3 regions of the Spirillospora sp. NPDC047279 genome follow, and region 2 is predicted to be linked to each of the others. Evidence: riboswitches for the same ligand, from Rfam matches in the RefSeq annotation. Region 2 holds a riboswitch; each other region holds the start of a gene.
The links. Region 2 has a riboswitch for thiamine pyrophosphate ahead of thiO (glycine oxidase ThiO). Riboswitches for the same ligand answer to the same signal wherever they lie in the genome.
Positions count from the first base shown of each region.

Region 1: linked by a shared signal. The riboswitch ahead of ABZ810_RS26590 (cytosine permease) and the one ahead of thiO (glycine oxidase ThiO) in region 2 are both predicted to bind thiamine pyrophosphate.
Region 3: linked by a shared signal. The riboswitch ahead of thiC (phosphomethylpyrimidine synthase ThiC) and the one ahead of thiO (glycine oxidase ThiO) in region 2 are both predicted to bind thiamine pyrophosphate.

Region 1 is NZ_JBEYUA010000010.1:285,786-292,939, reverse strand. It holds gene ABZ810_RS26595 (PAS domain S-box protein) at 1-1,357, opposite strand, end outside; gene ABZ810_RS26590 (cytosine permease) at 1,473-2,930, opposite strand; TPP riboswitch at 2,922-3,052, opposite strand; gene ABZ810_RS26585 (rhodanese-like domain-containing protein) at 3,097-3,429, opposite strand; gene ABZ810_RS26580 (SSI family serine proteinase inhibitor) at 3,503-3,928, shown strand; gene ABZ810_RS26575 (DNA-formamidopyrimidine glycosylase family protein) at 4,033-4,896, opposite strand; gene ABZ810_RS26570 (heavy-metal-associated domain-containing protein) at 5,278-5,484, shown strand; gene ABZ810_RS26565 (hypothetical protein) at 5,492-6,493, shown strand; gene ABZ810_RS26560 (heavy metal translocating P-type ATPase) at 6,522-7,154, shown strand, end outside.
Region 2 is NZ_JBEYUA010000012.1:242,676-249,829, forward strand. It holds gene pknB (Stk1 family PASTA domain-containing Ser/Thr kinase) at 1-1,109, opposite strand, end outside; gene ABZ810_RS29690 (serpin family protein) at 1,186-2,265, shown strand; gene ABZ810_RS29695 (DMT family transporter) at 2,235-3,227, opposite strand; gene ABZ810_RS29700 (thiazole synthase) at 3,369-4,151, opposite strand; gene thiS (sulfur carrier protein ThiS) at 4,153-4,353, opposite strand; gene thiO (glycine oxidase ThiO) at 4,350-5,507, opposite strand; TPP riboswitch at 5,497-5,610, opposite strand; gene ABZ810_RS29715 (FAD-dependent oxidoreductase) at 5,697-6,884, shown strand; gene ABZ810_RS29720 (Rv2175c family DNA-binding protein) at 6,932-7,154, shown strand, end outside.
Region 3 is NZ_JBEYUA010000022.1:76,222-83,375, reverse strand. It holds gene ABZ810_RS40390 (NUDIX hydrolase) at 1-35, shown strand, start outside; partial or broken gene add (adenosine deaminase) at 32-858, shown strand; gene ABZ810_RS40380 (histidine kinase) at 827-2,014, opposite strand; gene ABZ810_RS40375 (amidohydrolase) at 2,090-3,322, opposite strand; TPP riboswitch at 3,422-3,535, shown strand; gene thiC (phosphomethylpyrimidine synthase ThiC) at 3,531-5,264, shown strand; gene ABZ810_RS40365 (ATP-dependent DNA helicase RecQ) at 5,318-6,994, shown strand; gene speB (agmatinase) at 6,954-7,154, opposite strand, start outside.

The sequences.
Region 1 (7,154 bases), on a different contig from region 2:
CGACGAGGCGGCCGAGGGACTGGGCACGTTCGGCGATGGTCGCGACGGCCGACCGCCGGTCGGCGTCGGTCATCTCGTCCCACCGGTTGACCAGCGTGCTGGCGAAGCCCTGCACGACCGTGATCGGGGTGCGCAGCTCGTGGCTGGTGGTGGCCAGGAAGAGGTCCTTGGCCTCCTCCAGAGCCTTGGCCTCGGACACGTCGCGGAAGTCGACCACCAGCTCGCCCGTCTCCACGATCTCGGCGGAGAGCACGTTGAGCCAGACGCCCGACTCCAGCGGGAACGTCAGCATCTCGCCGGGCGCGGGCTTGTCGAACGGCAGCTCGCGGCCGATGATCTCCTTGGCCGGGACGCCGGTGAGCACGTGGGCGGCGGGGTTCCACTGGCGGACGATGCCGTCGCGGTCGAGCACCGCGATGCCGTCGGCGCTGGAGTCGATCACGGCCCGCTCGTGCGCGCGCTGCCGGACGACCTCGGCGTAGGCCACCGCGTTGCCGACCGCGACCCCGGCGTGCCCGGCCAGCAGCTCCAGCAGCTCCAGCTCGGTGTGGCCGATCTTGCGGCCGGAGAAGAGCGCGTAGAGCGCGCCGTACGGCTTGTTCTGCAGGAACGACAGGCCGAGCGCGATCGTGTGCAGGCCGGGCAGCTCGGACCAGACCAGGTCGCCCAGCCGACGCTCGCCGGTGGCCAGCATGACGGTCTTGCCCGAGCGCAGCAGCTCGCCGACCAGGCTGGACCGCAGGTCGGCGGAGGCGCCCCGCATGTGGTCGGGCAGCCCGTACATGCTCACCAGCCGCAGCCGGTCGTCCTCGATGCGGACGAAGCCGCCGGCGTCGGCGCCGGTCAGCTCGATCAGCGCGGCGGTGATCCGGTCGAGGACCACGGCCAGGTCGAGCTCGGCGTTGAGGTCGGCGACGATGTCGTTCAGCCGCCGGACGAGGCGGGCACGCTCGGCCATGTGGTGCTGGGCGACCTCGTCCTCCTCGACCGGGTGGTAGACGCCGACCCAGCCGAGCAGCGTGCCGTCGCGGTCCTGGAGGGCGCTGGTGTCGATGCGGACGTCGATCAGGTGGCCGTCGCGGTGGAAGCGGCGGGTGGCGATCGAGATCTGCGCGCCGTCGCCCTCGCCCGCGCGCCGGGTGAGCAGGCGTTCCTGGACGGCGTTGTGCTCGGCCTTCAGCTCGTCCGGCACGATCGGCGGCACCCGGCCGAGCATCTCCTCGGCACTCCAGCCGAACATGCGCTCGGCCGCCGGATTCCACACCGTCACCCGGAACGAGCGGTCCACGGCAACGATCGCATCCGCCGCGCACTCGATGACCGCGCGGAGGATCGGGTCGTGAACCGAAAGCTGCACGTGTGTATCGTGCCACCGGATCTTGCGGTGCCGCCGGGCATCCAGTGCCGAAACGTTTCCACCGGCGACCGCGTTCTCCCGCAAACCTTCGCCGTCGGGATCGTTCACCGGCCGTTCACGCGGCGGCAGAGTCGATCTTGCCGTCGTTCCGGCCGCCGCCCCCGCCGCCGCCGAGCCCGGCGACCCGGCCGACCAGCAGCGTCGCGATTCCGGCCACCAGGAACGACAGCAGCGAGGCGCTCATCCAGCTCTGCGCGGTGAACCCGATCGCCTCCTGGACGTCCTGCCAGAAGCCGGCCCACCAGCTCACCGTGCCGGGGTTGATCAGCTGGTACGTGACGAAGCCCACCGCCCAGGCGGCGATCATGCCCCAGCGGGACGGTGCCGTGACCGAGGTGTTCCAGTCGCCCCGCCGGCCGCTCTGCCCGAGGGGGGACGACCCCCCACGCCCCCCGTCCGGCGTGGTGGGCTTCGCCCGTGAAAGCCGTCCCCGCCCCAGGAAGAAGTCCGCGGCGAGCACGCCCAGCATGGGCACGAAGACCGAGCCGATCAGTGACAGGAAGCTCGCGTAGTCGCCGATGTCGAGGATCAGCGCCAGCCCGGTGATCAGCGCGCCGAGCGCGACGGTCAGGACCCGGCGGTCGGCGCGCGGCACCAGGTTCTGGATGGAGACGGCGGTGGAGTAGACGTTGGCGAACGACTGGTCGGCCTCGCGCAGCACGAACACGGCGAAGAAGAGCGTGCCCAGTGTCACGCCCAGGAACGGGTCGAAGATCTTGGTGGAGTCGCCCGCGACCAGCGCCAGGGCCAGCAGGCCGAGGACGTAGGCGATGATCTGGGTGGCCGAGTAGCCGACCGCCGCGGCGCCGAACGCGCTGCGGGCACTGCGGGCGTGCCGCGTGTAGTCGGCGGCCACCGGCACCCAGGAGATCGACACGGCGAGCGCCGCGTCGGCGCCGATCCAGAACCCGCCCCACGAGCCCTCGGTGAGGTCGGGCAGCGGCTCGCGCAGCAGCTGGACGTAGAAGTAGACGAGCGCGATCATCACCGCGACCGTCACGTACCTGCGCAACATCCGGACCGAGCCCAGCGGCCAGATGGTCAGGACCGTGGTGAGCACGCCCGCCGCGATCACGTACCCCCAGCGCGGCACGCCGTCCCAGAGCGCCCGCGCCGCGTCCGCGATCACGATCAGCTCGAACGTGCCCCAGCCGATGAGCTGGGCGATGTTGAGCACGGTCGGCACGTACGACAGGCGCGCGCCGAACAGCCCGCGCAGCAGCACCATCGCGGGCTTCCCGGTGATCGCGCCGGGCGCCGCCGACAGGCCCAGCATCAGCCCGCCGATGGCGGTGCCGACGGCCATGGCGACGATGCCGGCCACGATCGACAGGGTCGGCACGCCGTTCGCGTCCGGCGCGAGCACGGTGTACGCGCCGGAGAAGGCGAACAGGCTGACCCCGAGGTTGGCCCAGAAGGCGCCCTGGTCCCAGAAGCTGAGGACCTTGGGCGCCGGTTCGTCGAGGGTGTACGGCACCTCGTCACGAGGGCGTTCACGCAGGCTGGACGTCATCGAGCACGCTCCCTACGCCGGCATTACCCGGACAGGTTCATGCGGTCGGCGACGCCCTTGCCGTCCGTGGACGACCAGTCGCCCTCTCAGCCCGGTCGGCCCGAGCTCCCGCGGTGGGGTGAGGCTGTGAACGGGACGAATCGTACATCGTCCCCGCCGGATCGTGTCAGGCCACGTAGGGCGGCCCCGCCGCGTCGCCCTCCATCGGCCGTCCGGCCTCGGCCCAGCGCTTCATGCCCCCGTCGACGTTCTTGGCCAGCCATCCGGCCTGGTTGAGCGCGACCGTCACCTGCGCCGACCGGGCGCCGGACCGGCAGATCACGTAGACGTCCTGATCGCGCGGGATCTCCCCGGCACGATCGCTCAGCTCGGCCATCGAGATGTGCGCGGCCCCGGGCGCGTGCCCGGCGTCCCACTCATGTTGCTCACGGACGTCGAGAAGGTAGGCGCCCTCCGGAACCTCGGCCGCGTCCACGGCCGGGACGTCGTCCCCGAAAATCATCACTCCTCCATGGAACCGCGCGGAACCCTCCCGCGTCGAATCACGCATGCGGTATCGGACGCTCCTTTACATGACGCCCGGCATAGCCATGATCATGTCACTGGCCGCCTGCGGCGAGGAACCGGCCTCCAGCTCCCCCGGCAACACGACCGCACCGACGTCCGTCTCGCCCTCCGCCTCCAAGGACGCCCTGACCGTGCAGGTCAAGGCCTCAGAGCAGGCGGCGGCCAAGGACTGGACGCTCAACTGCGAACCCGTGGGAGGCGATCATCCCGACGCGGCGAAGGCCTGCGCGGCCCTGACCAAGGCCCAGGACCCGTTCAAGGCCCCGCCCGCCGACCAGATGTGCACGAAGATCTACGGTGGCCCCCAGGTCGCCACCGTCAAGGGCACCTGGCAGGGTAAGCCCGTGGACGCGAAGTTCACCCGCGGCGACGGCTGCGAGATGAGCCGCTGGCAGAAGCTCTCGCCTCTGTTCGGCGGCGTCCCCCGGTAGACCGCTGACGAGTCCACCCCGTTCGGACTCGGTCAGCTGGAGAAGGCCCCGGTCGGCGCGCGACCGGGGCCTTCTCATGTCGGCGGCCTTCCTTCAGGGTCTTCTCACTTCAGGAGCCGGGACATGCGGCGGTCGGCGAGCGGCTTGCCGCCCGTCTGGCAGGTGGGGCAGTACTGCAGGGACGAGTCGGCGAACGACACCTCGCGGATCGTGTCGCCGCAGATCGGGCACTTCTGGCCCGTCCGGCCGTGCACGCGCAGGCCGGTCTTCTTCTCGCCCTTGAGGTCCTGCGCCTCCAGCCCGCGCGACCGCTCCACCGCGTCGTTGAGGGTGGTCACGATCGCCTCGTGCAGGGTCGCGATGTCGTCGTCGGTGAGCGAGGAGGCCATCTTGAACGGCGACATCCTGGCGACGTGCAGCACCTCGTCGGAGTAGGCGTTGCCGATGCCGGCGATCACCTTCTGGTCGCGGAGCAGGCCCTTGATCTGCGTCCGCCGCCCCTGGACGATCCCGGCCAGCCGTTCGGTGGTGAACGACCCGTCGAGCGGATCGGGCCCCAGCGAGGCCACCCCGGGCACCTCGGCGGGGTCGCGCACGAGGTAGACGGCCAGGCCCTTCTTGGTGCCGGCCTCGGTCAGGTCGAAGCCGGACCCGTCGTCGAGGTGCACCCGCAGGGCCAGCGGATTCTTACCCCCCGGGCGTACCGGTTTGGTGGGCACCTCGTCCCGCCAGCGCAACCATCCGGCCCTGGCCAGGTGAACGACCAGGTGCAGGCCGTCGATGTCGAAGTCGAGGAACTTGCCGTGCCGGGCGACACCGGTGACGGTCAGACCGCCGAGCGAAGTGATCGGCGGGTCGTACGTCTTGAGCGCGGAGATGGCGAGAACATCGACTCGGGCGACCGCGTGGCCGGTCGCGCGCTCTCGCAGGAAGGTGGCGAGCGCCTCCACCTCAGGTAGCTCGGGCATGCTCAACAGTATCCGTGACATCCGATGTCCACAGCCCTGTGGATACCTGTGGACAACCCTGTGAGAAACTCGCGATCGCCTGCGGTGTGGGCAGATCGGGACCGGCAATACCTCAATGAATGCCCACAAAAGCCGCCACGCGCCTGGTCCGGAAGGGCTAGTCAACGTTGTGGATAACCACCCCCTGCCGACGGACCTCCACCCCCTGCGGACGGGGCGGACGGCCGGCGGGTCACCGTCCGGTGGCCGCCGGGCGACCGGCACCGTGGAATAACCCCTAGGGGGTAGGGGTTGCGACCCCTGTCGGGTTGTGGCACCATGAAGTCCACGAAATACCCCCCAGGGGTACGAAATGACGAAGGGCCTGAGGAGATGAGCGCGATGAGCACCACCACCTACACCGTCGTCGGGATGACCTGCGGCCACTGCGTCGGCTCGGTCAAGGAGGAGGTCGGCCAGGTCTCCGGCGTCGGCTCCGTCGAGGTCGATCTCCAGAGCGGCCGGCTGACCGTCACCAGTGAGCAGCCCGTGGACGAGGCCCTGATCGCGGCCGCCGTCGACGAGGCCGGATACGAACTGAAGGCGTGAGGACCTGATGAACACCGCGACCAAGCTGGGGGCGTTCGCCCTGGGCCTGGCCGCCGTCTTCGGAGGGGCCGCCGGGGTCGGCTCGATCGTCGGCCCCGTCGGAGCCACCGCGGAGACCGGCGGCGAGGGCGGCGAGCAGGGTGGGCACTCCGCCCACGGCACCGGGGCCGAAGGCGGGACGGAGGGCGGGACGGCCAAGGCCGCGGCGCCCCCGATCCCCGGCGGCCTCCAGATCTCGCAGGACGGCTACACGCTCGTCCCGCGCACCACCACGATCACGCCGGGCGAGCCCACCGACTTCCGCTTCACGGTCAACGGGCCGGACGGCAAGCCGGTCGGCGCCTACGAGACGCTGCACGGCAAGAAGATCCACTTCATCCTGGCGCGCCGCGACCTGTCCGGCTTCCAGCACCTCCACCCCACCGAGGCGGGCGGCGGCGTCTGGTCCGTACGGCTGAACGTGCCGAAGTCCGGCGCCTACCGTTTCTTCACCGACGTGAAGCCCGCGGGGGCCAAGGAGCAGCTGACCCTCGGCGCCGACCTGACCGCGCCGGGCGACTACACGCCCGCGGCGCTGCCGGAGCCGGTGCGGACGGCCAAGGTCGACGACTACGAGGTCACGCTCGACGGCACGCTCGTTCCGGGCAAGACCAGCAAGCTCACCCTGACGGTGAGCAAGGCCGGCCGCCCGGTCACCGACCTCCAGCCGTACCTCGAGGCGTACGGGCACCTGGTGGCGCTGCGCTCCGGCGACCTCGCCTACCTGCACGTGCACCCCGACGGCGAGCCCGGCGACGGCAAGACCAGGCCCGGCCCGCAGATCACGTTCTACGCCGAGGTGCCGAGCGCCGGAGCGTACCGTCTCTATCTGGACTTCCAGCACGGAGGCACGGTGCGCACCGCCGAGTTCACCGCGGTGGCGGGTGGCGCCGCCGTGCCGGCGGCACCGAGCCAGGAGCCCGCCCCCGAGCAGGGCGGCCACGACGACGACGGCCACACCCACGGCTGAGCCGCGAGAGGTTCGAAGGAGGAGAGCGATGACTTCCCGTGCGACGCCCGGGCGGATCGAGCTGGAGATCGGCGGAATGACCTGCGCGTCGTGCGCGGCCCGCATCGAGAAGCGGCTCAACAAGATCGAAGGCGTGACCGCGTCGGTCAACTACGCCACCGAGAAGGCCAAGGTCGAGTTCACCGAGGGCGTGACCCCGGACGAGCTGATCGCGTCCGTGGAGAAGGCGGGCTACTCCGCCGCGCTGCCTGCGCCGCCCCAGGAGGAAGGCGCCGCCGAGGACGGCGGCTCCGGCGGCGACGCCGAGCTGCTGCCGCTGCGCCAGCGCCTGATCACCGCGGTCGTGTTGTCGGTGCCGGTCATCGCGATGGCGATGATCCCCAAGCTCCAGTTCGAGAACTGGCAGTGGTTGTCGCTGACGCTGGCCGCGCCCGTGGTGGTGTACGCGGGCTGGCCGTTCCACAAGGCCGCCTGGACCAACCTCCGGCACGGCACCGCGACGATGGACACCCTGGTCTCGGTCGGCACGCTGGCCGCGTTCGGCTGGTCGCTCTGGGCGTTGTTCTTCGGCTCGGCGGGCGAGCCCGGCATGCGGCACGGGTTCGAGTTCTCGATGACCCGGTCCGACGGCTCGATGAACATCTACTTCGAGGCCGCCGCG
Region 2 (7,154 bases):
TGGTACCAGACCGCCCAGCCGAGGATCACCGCCGCCACCGCGCCGATCGCGATGAGCACGTACTTGCCGGTGAGCGCGCCGATCGCGCGGTCGGTGCGGGTCTGCGGGGGGTAGTCGTAGGGGGCCTGCGCGTAGCCGGGCGGCTCGGTCGGGCCCGCGCCGAACACGGACGTGCGCCCGTCGGCGGGCGGCGCCATCGGGCCCGCCTCGAACACGGCCGTGTGGTTGCGGGAGGCGGCCTCGACGCGCTGGTCGAAGTCGCGCGGCAGCCCGCCGTAGACCTCCGCGGCGGCGGCCAGGTACTGGTTGGCGTCCTGCGGGCGGCGCGCCGGGTCGTGCGAGGTGGCGCGGGTGACCAGCAGGTCGATCTCCGGCGTCAGGCCGGGCACCAGCGTGGACGGCGCCGGGACGACCTCGTTGACGTGCTTGTAGGCCACCGCGAGCGGGGAGTCGCCCTCGTGCGGCAGCCGGCCGGTGATCAGCTCGAACATCAGCACGCCGGCGGCGTAGACGTCCGACCGTACGTCGGCGTTGCCCGACAGCACCTGCTCGGGCGCGAGGTAGCCGACCGTGCCGATGATCAGCCCGGTCTTGGTCATCTTGCTCGCGGACTCGGCCCGGGCCAGCCCGAAGTCGGCCACCTTGACCTGGCCGTCATCGGTGATCAGCACGTTCTCGGGCTTGACGTCGCGGTGCACGAGCCCGCCGCGGTGCGCGGCGCCCAGCGCGGCCAGCACCGGCTGCATGATCTCCAGTGCCGCGCGCGGGCCCAGCCGGCCCCGCTCGCTGAGCAGGTCGCGCAGCGTGCGCCCCGGGACGTACTCCATCACCAGGAAGACGTGCTCGCCGTCGGTCCGCTGGTCGTAGACCGCGACCACGTTGGGATGCGAGAGGGCCGCGGCGGCCTTGGCCTCCCCGATGAAGCGCCGGACGAAGTCGTCGTCGGCCGCCAGATGGGAGTGCATCACCTTGAGTGCGATCACCCGGTCGAGCCTGAGGTCGCGGGCCACGTAGACCGTGGCCATGCCTCCCCGGGCGACTCGGGACTCAATGCGGTAGCGCCCGTCGAGCACCTGCCCGACGAGTGGATCAGCAACCGTCGCGTCCATCAGAGCGAGTTTAAAGGTGAATTCATGGTGGTCTCATCAGTCGGGAGTATGAGCATGAATCCCGTACTGTCGCTCCATGGGCTCCCCTCATCACGAGTTCGCGCTCTCGCTGCACGGCGGGCTTCCGGGCGGGGGAAACTTCGTCTGGTCGCCCTACTCCGTCGCCTCGGCGCTCGGCGTGGCGTCGGCGGGCGCGCGCGGTCGGACGTACGAGGAGCTGGCCGCGGCCCTCGCGCCCGGCGGTGACCTGGGAGATCTCGGCCGGGAGTTGGCGCGCGCGGCGCGGCTGGACCACGCCGAGATCGCGGTCGCCAACGATCTGTGGACGCAGTCCGGCCTCGGCTTCCGGGCCGAGTTCCAGAAGGCCGTGCTCGGCTGGCCGGGCGGCGCCCTGCACGACGCCGACCTCGGCGGTGACCCCGAGGGCTCCCGGCGCGAGATCAACCGCCAGGTGGAGGAGACCACCAGGAGCCTGATCAAGGATCTGATCCCGGCCGGCTCGATCACCGCCGAGACGGTGGCGGTCATCGTCAACGCGATCTACCTCAAGGTGGCGTGGCTGCGCCCCTTCGGCCGGAACGCGACCGCGCCGGCCGCCTTCCGCGCGCCGTCGGGGACGCGCCAGGTCCCGACGATGCGGCAGGCCGAGCGCATGGGGCACGCGGCCGGCCACGGCTGGCGGCTGGCGACGCTGGGCACCGGCAGCGAGGTGCTCGTCGACGTCCTGCTGCCCGACGGCGATCTCGCCGAGGCCGAACGGGGCCTGACGGCGGACGTGCTCGGCGCGCTCTACTCGGCCTCGTCGCACGTCAAGCTCGACCTGGCGCTGCCGCGCTTCAGGATCGAGGGGGAGGCCGTCCTCAACGGCGCCCTCCGGGCCTTGGGCGTCGAGGCGGCGTTCGGCCGGGACGCCGACTTCTCCGGCATCACCGCCGACGGCGGCCTCTGGATCGACCAGGCGATCCACAAGGCCGTGCTCGACGTCGACGAGGAGGGCTTCGAGGGGGCGGCGGCGACCGCGCTGGTCATGCGCGCGGTCGCGTTCGTGCCCGAGGACGATCCGGTGCCGTTCGTGGTCGACCGGCCGTTCCTGGTCATCGTCCGGCACGCGGTGACCGGGGCCGTCTACTTCATGGCGCGCGTCGTCGAGCCCTGAGCGGCGCCCCGCGCGGGCTCGGGCCCGTCCGCCGGCCCGTCGGGCTCGATCACGGGGGAGGGGGCGGCGACGGGCTTGCGGCCGCCCCGGGAGACGGCCACGCCCGCGAGGCAGAGCACGCCGCCCGCGAGGGTCAGCCAGCCGGGCACCTCGCCGAGGATCAGCCACGACATCAGCACGACCAGGGCGGGGGCGGCGTAGGTGGTCGCGCCCATCTTGCCCGCGGACGTGCGCGCCAGCGCGTAGGCCCAGGTGGTGAAGGCGAGCGCGGTCGGGAAGACGCCCAGGTAGATCACGTTCAGGGTGGCGCCGGGTGAGGCGTCCGGCAGCTCGGAGACCAGCTGCCCCGCGAACGGCAGGCAGGCGACCGTGCCGATGACACAACCCCAGGTGGTGACCTGGAGCGCGGAGCCGTGGCGCAGCGCGGGCTTCTGGCTCACCACGCCCGCCGCGTAGGTGACGGCGGCCAGCAGGCACAGCAGGACGCCGAGCAGCGACGAGCGGCCGCCGTCCGACATCGAGACGCCGACGACGGCGGCCCCGGCGAACGAGACGGCCATCCCGGCCATCAGCCGGGGCGGGAAGCCCTCCTTGAGCAGCCAGCCGCCCAGCAGCGCGATGAGGATGGGCCCGACGTTGACCAGGAGGGCCGCGGTGCCCGCGTCCACCTCCTGCTCGCCCCAGTTGAGCACGACCATGTAGAGGCCGAACCACAGCAGCCCGGACGCCAGGATCCCGGGCCAGGCGGCGCGCGGCGGCAGGCCCTCGCGGCGGACCAGGCAGATCAGCCCGAGCGTGATCGACCCGGCGAGCAGCCGGCCGAGCGCCAGGGCGCCGGGGCTGTACTCCTTGCCGGCGCTCCTGATGGCGACGAACGCCGACGCCCACAACACGACCGTGACGGCCGCTGCGAGGACGGCCAGCCTCTCCTGGCGGGACGAGGCCGCCTTCGCTTGATCCATGCGCTGCACCTTAGGCCGGGGACGTTTCGAGGAACACCGAATAAACGCTGCTGGTTGCGGTGTCGGTGGTCCCAGTTTTGGCCCGTGCGACCGTTGAGGTCCAGTGATTGTTTCTAGAGGCCACTCATTAGAACGGCTTAATCATGAGCCGCTCATGCCCTCGAACGGAGACGAGGCCTGCGCGTAGCGGCGCTTGGGGATGCGGCCCGCCTGCCGGGCCAGATGCCCCGCCTCGACCGCGTGCCGCATGGCGGCGGCCATCAGGGCGGGCGACTGCGCCCGGGTCACGGCGGTCGCGAGCAGCACCGCGTCGCAGCCGAGCTCCATCGCCAGCGCGGCGTCGCTGGCCGTGCCGAGTCCCGCGTCCAGGATGATCGGCACGTTCGCGCGTTCGACGATCAGCTCGATGTTGTGCGGGTTGCGGATGCCCAGGCCCGAGCCGATCGGCGAGCCGAGGGGCATCACCGCGGCGCAGCCGAGCTGCTCCAGCCGCCGGGCCAGCACCGGGTCGTCGTTGGTGTAGGCCATGACGGTGAAGCCGTCGTCGACGAGCTGCTCGGCGGCGTCGACCAGCTCGATCGGGTCCGGCAGCAGCGTGTGCTCGTCGGCGATGACCTCCAGCTTGACCAGATCGGTCTCCAGGGCCTCGCGTGCCAGCTTGGCGGTCAGCACGGCCTCGCCCGCCGTGAAGCAGCCGGCGGTGTTGGGCAGCACCTCGATGCCGCACTCGCGCAGCACGTCCAGCACCGACCCGCGCGCCGCCGGGTCGACCCGGCGCATCGCGACCGTCGTCAGCCGCGTGCCGGACGCGACGAGCGCCTCGCGCAGCACGTGCATGCTCGGCGCGCCGCCGGTGCCCATGATCAGCCGCGAGTCGTACTCGCGGCCCCCGACGGCCAGCCGCCCGGTGTCTCGCCCTTCCACGTCAACCTCCCTGCACGGCGGTCAGCACCTCGAGCCGATCCGCCTCGCGTACCGTCGTCGCGTCCCACTCGGACCGCCGGACGACCTCGTCGTTGAGCGCCGCCGCCACGCCGGACGCGGCCGTGGTGACGGTGGCGACCACCGCCGCGACGCTCGTGCCGTCGGGCAGGTCGCGTTCCTCGCCGTTGACGAACACCCTCACGAGGCTCCCCCCACTCTCGTCTTCGGCCCGTTCGCCCCGGCGGCGTCGAACCGGCCGGGCGCGAACGGCCTTCCGACCTCGGGCACGGTGCCGTCCAGCAGCACCTCGGTCAGCACGTCGGCGCTGACCGGGGCGAGCAGGATCCCGTTGCGGAAGTGCCCGGTGCCGAGGAAGAACCCCGGCAGCGCGGTCGGGCCCATCACCGGCGCGTTGTCCGGCGACCCCGGCCGCAGGCCCGCCGAGACCTCGGTGAACTCCAGCTCGGTGACGCCGGGCAGCAGCTCGCGCGCGTCGCGGAGCAGCTCCCACACGCCTCCGGCGGTGACGCGGGTGTCGAACCCCAGCTCCTCCTGGGTGGCGCCGATCACGATCTCCCCGTCCGCGCGCGGCACGAGGTAGACCGACGATCCCCTGACCAGCCCGCGGGTGGCCCGCCGGAGGAACGGAACGCGCGTGCGGAGCCGGATGACCTGGCCCTTCACCGGCCGGACGGGCGGCACGACGCCGGGCGGCAGCCCCTCGACGTCGCCCGACCACGGACCGGCGGCCAGCAGCACCTTCGCGGCCCGGATCTCCGAGCCGTCGTCCAGCCGCACCCCCGCCGCCGCGTCGTTCTCGACGATCACGGCGGCCGCGCGGCGCCGGACGAGCCGTACGCCCAGCCTCCCGGCCGCGGCGAGCAGGGCGGGGGCGAGCCTGCGCGGGTCGACGGAACCGTCCTCGGGGGCCAGCAGGCCGCCGCGCACGCCCGGCGCCAGCATCGGTTCGGCCTTGCGGCACTCGCGGCCGGTGAGCGCCTCCACGCGGATGCCCAGCGACTCCTGGAAGCGGCGCAGGTCGTCGAGATAGCCGAGGTCGTCGGAGTCGAACGCGACCTCCAGGATGCCGTCGCCGCGGTAGCCGGTGTCGTGGCCGGTCAGCTCCTCGAGCTCGGCGATGAACGCGCCGTAGCGCTCGCGGGACGCCAGGCCGAGGCGCAGCAGCGGCTCCTCGCCGTAGGTGAGCTCGCTCACCGGGGTCAGCATCCCGGCGGCGACGGACGAGGCGCCGCTCGCCGGCTCGGGATCGACCAGCGTGACGGCGGCCCCGCGGGCGGCGGCCCGCCAGGCGGTGGCCAGGCCGATGACGCCGGCGCCAATGATCACAATGTCCATCCGGGCTCCCTTCGCCGGCATGATCCGGATCAGGTCGTGGCGGTCGGCCCCCCGATCAGGGGCCCTCTCAGCCCGGTCGCACCGGACTCCCGCGTTCGTGCACCTCCACCCTACGTCCGTCTGAATGTGCGCATATGTCTGGACACCCGTCTAGTTCTGCCGCGGACGGCCCGACTAAGGTTCACCTTCATGGACAGGGTCATCGTCGTGGGCGGCGGGCTGGCGGGCGTGCGGTCCGTCGAGGCACTTCGGAGCAAGGGGTACGAGGGCGGGCTCACGCTCGTCTCGGCCGAACGGCACAGACCGTACGACCGGCCGCCGCTGTCGAAGGCGGTGCTCGCCGGCGACAGCGACGACACCACGGTCGACGCCGACTGGGACGGGCTGCGCTGCGAGCTGCTGCTCGGCGAGCGCGCGACCGGGCTGAGCCCGGCCGACGGCGGCGGCGGGACGCTCTCCACCACGGCCGGCGACCTGCCGTTCGACGGGCTGGTGATCGCCACCGGCGCGACGCCCGTCACGCTGCCGGGAGACGGCCCGCAACATGTGCTGCGCACCGTCGACGACGCGCGGCGGCTGCGCGAGGGGCTGACCGAGGGCGCCCGCGTCGTCATCGTCGGCGCGGGTTGGATCGGCGCCGAGGTCGCCACCACCGCCGCCAAGAAGGGCTGCGCCGTCACGGTGGTGGAGGCCGCGGACACGCCGCTGGCCAACGCGATCGGGCCCGAGGTGGGCGCCCTGACCGCGCGCTGGTACGCCGAGGCGGGCATCGAGCTCCGCACCGGCGTCAAGGTCGCCGCGATCGAGCACGGCCGCCTGGCCCTGGCCGGCGGCGACCACCTCGAGGCCGACGAGATCGTCGTGGGCGTCGGCGTCCGGCCCGAGATCGGCTGGCTGGAGGGCTCCGGGCTGGAGATCGAGCGCGGCGTCGTCACCGACTCCTCGCTGCGCACCGGCCGGCCCGGCATCGTCGCGGTGGGCGACTGCGCGGCCTGGTGGTCGGAGCGGTACGGGCGCCGGCTGCTCGTCGAGCACTGGGACACCGCGCTCAACGCCCCCGAGGTGGCCGCCGCGTCCCTGCTCGGGCGCCAGGAGACCTACGACGCCGTTCCTTACTTCTGGTCCGAGCAGTTCGGGAAGATGGTGCAGTACGCGGGGCATCACCCGGTCGCCGAACGCATGATCCACCGGGGCGATCCGGCGGGGGACAAGTGGGCCGTCTGCTGGCTCACCGGCGACCGGCTGGACGCGGTCCTGACCGTCGACAGGCCCCGTGACCTGGTGCAGTCCCGCCGGGTGATCACCGCGGGCACCCCGGTCGACCCGGCGGCCCTCGCCGACCCCGAGGTGCCCGTGCGGCAGGCGGTGCGAACCTGAGGGTTTGACGGATCGGCGCGCGTGGTAGGCAGGGTGACGTGACGCAGATGCACGCGACTGTCGACAACGATCTTGACCCGCGCACCGATGGCCTGGTCGGGGAGTGGCTCTCCCTCAACGAGGCGACCGAACGCCTCGGCATCAGGCTCAACCGCACCAAGCAGCTCCTCAGTGAACGCAAGCTCCTGGCCGTGCGCCGGGAGGGCCGGCCCGCGGTGCCGGCCGCGTTCATCAAGGACGGCCAGGTCATCAAGGGCCTGCCCGGCACGC
Region 3 (7,154 bases), on a different contig from region 2:
CTCTGTTGTATCTCGCCGCCGGAGGCGCCGGATGACCGCCCCCGTTCCCCAAGCGGAACTCCATCTGCATATCGAGGGAACGCTCGAGCCCGAGCAGGCGTTCGCGTTCGCCGCGAGGAACGGGGTCGATCTGCCCTACGGCTCGGCGGACGAGCTGCGCGCGGCGTACGCGTGCCGATCGGCACCGTTCTGGCCGGACTCGGCCGCGCCCTGGAGGCGGCCCCGGCCCGGCACGGGATCACCACCCGGCTGATCATGTGTTTCCTGCGGGACGAGCCCGCGGAGTCGGCGCTGGAGACCTTCGAGAGCGCCCGGCCCTGGTTCGGAAGCCTGGTCATCGGCGTCGGGCTGGACTCGGCCGAGGCCGGGCACCCGCCGTCGAAGTTCCGCGAGGTGTACGACCGGGCCCGCGAGGCGGGGCTGCGACGCGTCGCGCACGCGGGCGAGGAGGGGCCGCCGGAGTACGTCTGGGAGGCGCTGGACGTGCTCGGCGCCGAACGGATCGACCACGGCGTCCGGAGCCTGGAGGACGGGCGGCTGGTGGAGCGGCTCGTCCGGGACCGGGTGCCGCTGACCGCCTGCCCGCTGTCGAACGTGCGGCTGCGCGTCGTCGACCGGCTCGCCGACCACCCGATGCCGCGCATGCCGGCGGCCGGGCTGCTGGTGACGGCCAACTCCGACGACCCGTCCTACTTCGGCGGGTACGCGGGCGACGTCTTCGACGCGCTGCGCGCCGAGGCCGGCCTGGGCGACGAGGACCTGCGGCGGCTGGCGGCCAACTCGTTCGAGGCCGCGTTCATCTCCGGCGAGGAGCGCCGCGCCTATCTCAAGGAAGTCGAGACGCACCGCTTCGGGTGACGTCCTCCACCGTCATCGGCAGGACGGCGGCCACGACGAAGCCGCGGCCGCCGGCCGATCCGGCGCGGACCGTCCCGCCGACGCTGCGGGCCCGCTCGGTCATGCCGACGATCCCGAACCCCGCCCCGGGCGGTCCCCCGGCCCCGCGGCCGTCGTCGGTCACGGTCAGCCGGAGCTCACCGCCGTCCCGCTCGACCCGGACCTCGACCGCGGTGGCCCCGGCGTGCTTGATGACGTTGGTCAGCGCCTCCTGCACGATCCGGTGCGCCACGATGCCGATCGCGGCCTCGGGCTCGCCGTCGCCGCCGTCGTCCAGCACGGCGTCGAGCCCCGCCGCGCGCGCGGCGGCGACCAGGTCGCCGAGGCCGTCGAGCCCGACGGCCGTCTGACCCGGGATCCCGGGCGTGTCGGTGGTGCGCAGCACCTGGAGCGTCGCGTGGACCTCGGCGCGCGCGTCCCGGCAGGTGGCGGCGATGCCGCGGAGCGTCCCGGCGAGCTCGTCGCGGTCGATGGGCCGGCCGCCCGCCACGTGGTGGGCCGCGGCGCCCGCCTGGACGCCGACGACGGTGATGGTGTGGGCGAGCAGGTCGTGCAGGTCGCGGGCGATGCGCAGGCGCTCCTCGGCGACGCGCCGGAGCGCCTCCTCCTCGCGGGTGCGCTCGGCCCGCTCCGCGCGCTCGGTGATGGCGGCGAGCCGGGCCTTGTAGACGCGCCAGCCCTGCACCGCGATGATCGCGGCGACGATGGCCTCCAGCGCGCCGATCTGCTCGATGCCGCTGCTGCCGCCCGCCCGCATCGCGAACGTGACCGCGCAGATGGCCAGCAGCACGACCCCGCACGTCACGGCCGCCCGGACGCGCCGTCCCATCAGGGCGTAGGTGAAGAGCGCCAGCATCGTGGCGGGCACCACCGCGTGGTGCTGGTAGCCGAGCACGTGGAACGGGAGCACGAGCACCAGGAAGGCCAGCAGCACGACGCCGGGCACGCGCCGCCGCCACACCAGGGGCACGTGCATCCCGATCAGCAGGGCCAGCCCGCCGGCGTCCAGGGTCCGTTCGTCGGGCCAGGCCAGCGTCACCGCCAGCGCCGCGCCCGCCAGGACGGCAGCGATCAGGCCGTCCACCGTCTCCGGCCGCATCCCGCGCACGCTCACCACGCCAATACCGTAGCCGACCCCTCCCTTGACCTCCGGCCGGGTGCCCGTCGCGGTGTGTCCCGAGGGTGCCGGCCGTCAGCCCGCCGCGGGGCCGAGCCAGGTGAGCGCGGCGGTGACCATCGCGGTCACGCCGGCGGTCACCGTCGGCTCGATGACCGGGGCGAACCCCGGCGAGTGGTTGGACGGGACGTCCTGCTCCACCCGGTCGTTCTTCAGCGCCGTCAGGAACGTCTCCGGGTCGCAGCCGCCGAAGAGCCAGTAGCAGATCGGCACCCCGGCCGAGGTGGCGAAGTGCCCGACGTCCTCGCTGCCCGTCGCCGGCCCGGGGTCGATGACGTGGTCGGCCCCGAAGCGGTCGCGGAACGCCGCCATCGTGCGCTCGGTGGCCGCGGGGTCGTTGGTCACCACGGGGAAGGTGTACTCCGTGCCGATCTCCGGGCCGCGCGGCGCGCCGGAGGCGGCCGCCTCGGCCTTGATGACGCGCTCCACCGCCGCCAGGACCTTGCCCCGCACGGCCTCGGTGAACGTCCGGATGTTGATCTTGAGTTCGGCCTCGTCCGGGATGATGTTGTCCTTGGTGCCCGCCTGGATCGCCCCCACCGTCACCACGGCGGTGTCGTTGCCCGAGACCTCGCGCGACACCACGGTCTGCAGGCGCATGACGGTCGCGGCCGCCATGACGACCGGGTCGATCGTGGTCTCCGGCCGCGAGCCGTGCCCGCCCCGCCCGTACATCCGCACGTCCAGGGCGTCCGTCGCGGCGAAGGCCGGCCCGGCGTGGGCGCCCAGCCAGCCCGCGGGGAACGGCCCGACGTGCTGGCCCAGCACGACGTCCGGCCGGCCGAACCGGTCGTAGAGCCCGTCGTCGACCATCGCGCGGGCACCGGCGCCGATCTCCTCGGCGGGCTGGAAGACCGCCAGCACCGTGCCCGACCAGGAGTCGCGCGCCCCGTTCAGCAGGTCGAGCGCGCCGAGCAGGCAGGTCACGTGCATGTCGTGCCCGCACGCGTGCATCACGCCGTCGGTCTCGCTCGCGTACGGCAGCCCGGTGCGCTCGGTGACCGGCAGCGCGTCGAAGTCGGCGCGCAGCAGCACCATCGGCCCGGCGCCGTTGCGCAGGGCCCCCACCACCCCGGTCCGGCCGACGCCGGTCGTCACCTCCAGCCCGAGCCCGGTGAGCCGTTCGGCGATCACCCCGGCGGTGCGGTGCTCGGCGAACGAGAGCTCCGGATGCGCGTGGAGATCCTTGTAGAGATCGGTCAGGGCGGGCCGGATCTCGTCCAGCCCGGCCACTGCGTCGGTCGACATTGATTACCCCCCGTGACGGCTGATACCCCGTCGCCGCGCACGCGAATACCGCGCCGGACGCGGTTGCGGCAACCGGGGTCCGCCGGGTTAACGTCGGGCACGACAGATCGCGGGGGCCCGGCGAACCGGGCTGAGATAGCGGCTGGGACGGCCGCTGACCGCTGGAACCTGACCGGGTAATGCCGGCGTAGGGAGAGATCGAGTCGTCATGAACGACACCGTGGTTTCACATTCCCGCAAGACCTACCTCCAGGGCTCGCGCCCCGACCTGCGGGTGCCGATGCGCGAGGTGCCGCTGACCAACGGGGACGCCGTGGTCCTGTACGACACCTCGGGGCCGTACACCGACCCCGCGTACGAGACCGACGTGCGGCGCGGGCTGCCCGCACTGCGCGCCGGGTGGATCGCCGAGCGGGGCGACACGGCCGAGTACGAGGGCCGTCCCGCGCGTCCCGAGGACGACGGCCGCAAGCCGGCCGACCCGCTGCGCGACCGGGCCGCGTTCGCCGCGCGCCGCCCGCGCAGGGCGTCCGGCGGGCCGGTCACCCAGCGCGCGTACGCGCTCCGGGGTGACATCACGCCGGAGATGGAGTACGTCGCGCTGCGCGAGGGCGTGACGCCGGAGTTCGTCCGCGCCGAGCTCGCGGCCGGGCACGCCGTGCTGCCCGCCAACGTCAACCACCCCGAGATCGAGCCGATGATCATCGGCCGGAACTTCCTGGTCAAGGTCAACGCCAACATCGGCAACTCGGCGGTGGCGTCCTCCATCGAGGACGAGGTGGAGAAGATGACCTGGGCGACCCGCTGGGGCGCCGACACGATCATGGATCTGTCGACCGGCCGCGACATCCACACCACCCGGGAGTGGATCCTGCGCAACTCCCCCGTCCCGGTAGGCACCGTCCCGCTCTACCAGGCGCTGGAGAAGGTCGGCGGCGACCCCGCCGCGCTCACGTTCGACGTCTTCCGCGACACCGTGATCGAGCAGGCCGAGCAGGGCGTCGACTACATGACGGTCCACGCGGGCGTGCTGCTGCCGTACGTGCCGCTCACCGCCCGCCGCAAGACCGGCATCGTCTCCCGGGGCGGCTCGATCATGGCGGCCTGGTGCCTGGCCCACCACCAGGAGAACTTCCTCTACACCCGGTTCCGCGAGCTGTGCGAGATCTTCGCCGCGTACGACATCACCTGGTCGCTGGGCGACGGCCTGCGCCCCGGGTCGATCCACGACGCCAACGACGAGGCGCAGTTCGCCGAGCTGCGCACGCAGGGCGAGCTGACCGCGATCGCCGCCGAGTACGGCAACCAGGTCATGAACGAGGGCCCGGGGCACGTCCCGATGCACAAGATCAAGGAGAACGTCGACCTCCAGCAGGACTGGTGCGGCGGGGCGCCCTTCTACACGCTCGGGCCGCTGACCACCGACATCGCGCCCGGCTACGACCACATCACCTCGGCCATCGGCGCCGCGATGATCGGCTGGTACGGCACCGCGATGCTCTGCTACGTCACGCCCAAGGAGCACCTGGGCCTGCCCGACCGCGACGACGTCAAGGCCGGCGTGATCGCGTACAAGATCGCCGCGCACGCCGCCGACCTCGCCAAGGGGCATCCGGGCGCCCAGGCGTGGGACGACGCGTTGTCGGACGCCCGGTTCGAGTTCCGCTGGGAGGACCAGTTCAACCTCTCCCTCGACCCGGACACCGCCCGCTCGTTCCACGACGAGACGCTGCCCGCGGCCCCGGCCAAGACCGCGCACTTCTGCTCGATGTGCGGTCCGCACTTCTGCTCGATGAAGATCACCCAGGACGTGCGCAGGTACGCGGACGAGAACGGCCTCACCGGCGCCGACGCGCTCGCCGCCGGAATGCGCGAGAAATCGGCCGAGTTCCAGGCCTCCGGCGGCACGGTCTACCTTCCCGTCGCGCCCGCCGACGGCTGACGGACTAAGTCCACGGCCTCGGGGTAACACAGCGCGCACCACGGAGGTGATCGATGGGCGTTCGAGATGGATGGGGCAGGTTCACCGGCCGGCGGCGGATCCGCCGCGTCGCCAGGGAGGTCTTCGACTGGCGGGAGCTGCGGCCGGGCCAGGGCGAGGCGATGGAGCACCTGCTCCGGGGGCGCGACGTCCTGGTGGTGATGCCGACCGGCAGCGGCAAGTCGGCGGCCTACCAGGTGCCGGCCCAGTTGCTGGACGGCCCGACGATCGTGATCTCTCCGCTGATCGCGCTGCAACGCGACCAGATGCTCGTGCTCGCCCGGCGGAACGCCGGCGGCGCGGTCGCCGTCAACTCGGCCCAGCCGGCCGGTTCCAGCGCGGACTCGCTGGAGCAGGTGCGGGCGGGCAAGGCCGAGTACGTCTTCCTCGCTCCCGAGCAACTGGCCAAACCCGAGGTCGTGGACCGGCTCCTGGCGGCGAGGCCGTCGCTGATCGCGGTCGACGAGGCGCACTGCGTCTCGGCCTGGGGCCACGACTTCCGGCCCGACTACCTCCAGCTGGGCCGGGTCATCGAACGGCTCGGCCACCCTCCGGTCATCGCGCTGACCGCCACCGCGTCGCCGCCGGTCCGCGAGGACATCGTCGCGGCGCTCGGGCTGCGCGACGTCCGGCAGGTCATCCGGGGGTTCGACCGGCCCAACATCTCGCTGAAGGTCCGCCGCTTCGCCGACGACGGGGCCAAGCGGCGGGCGCTCGCGCAGGACGCGGCCTCCCGCGAGGGGCTCGGCCTGGTGTACGTGGCGACGCGGCGTGACGCGGAGACCTACGCGGCGGAGCTCGCGGGCCTGGGGATGCGCGCGGAGGCCTATCACGCGGGCATGAAGGCGTCCGCCCGGGAACGGGTGCACGGGCTGTTCACCGGCGACGGGCTCGACGTCGTGGTCGCCACGTCCGCGTTCGGCATGGGGATCGACAAGCCCAACGTGCGGTACGTCCTGCACACCGCGCCCCCGGAGTCGCCGGACTCCTACTACCAGGAGATCGGGCGCGCCGGGCGTGACGGCGAGCCGGCCGAGGCGGTCCTGTACTACCGGTCGGAGGATCTCGGCCTGCGCCGCTTCTTCGCGGCCGGCAAGGCCGACGAGGAGATGCTGCACCGGGTGGCCGTGCTCGTGCACGCCCACCGGGGCACCGTCGAGCCCAAGGAGCTGCGCACGACGCTCGGCATCGGCCCGTCCAAGCTCACCGGGCTGGTGAACCTGCTGGAGTACGCCGAGGCGATCGAGATCGACGAGCGGGGCGGCCTGCGCTACGCCGAGAACGGGCCCGAACCGGACAAGGCCGTGGCCGGCGCGGTGGAGCTCGACGAGAGCCGGCGCCGGGTGGACGACACGCGCATCGACATGATGCGCGGCTACGCCGAGACAACCGGCTGCCGTCGCCGCTACCTGCTGGAGTACTTCGGCGAGGCGTGCCCGCCCTCCTGCGGCGCCTGCGACAACTGCGGCGCGGGCACCGTCGAGGTCGCGGCCGAGGAGCGCGGCCCGTTCCCCCTGCACTCCGAGGTCGTCCACGTCTCGTGGGGCCCGGGCACGGTCATGCGCACCGAGCCGGACCGGATCACCGTCCTCTTCGAGGACGAGGGCTACAAGACCCTGTCGCTGGACGCGGTCCAGCGCGACGGGCTGCTCACCCAGGCGCCGGCGGGATCGGGCGAGTCGGTCGCCTGAGCCGGCGCGGGCGGGTCAGCGGCCGTCGAGCAGCGGCCGCCGGGGGGTCCCAGGCGGTGCCCCCGGCGGCGTCGCGGCGGCGGCGGGCGATGCCCGACAGCGCCTCCAGGACGACGCGGTTGGCGAGCAGCGAGGTGATGTCGGCGTGGTCGTAGGGCGG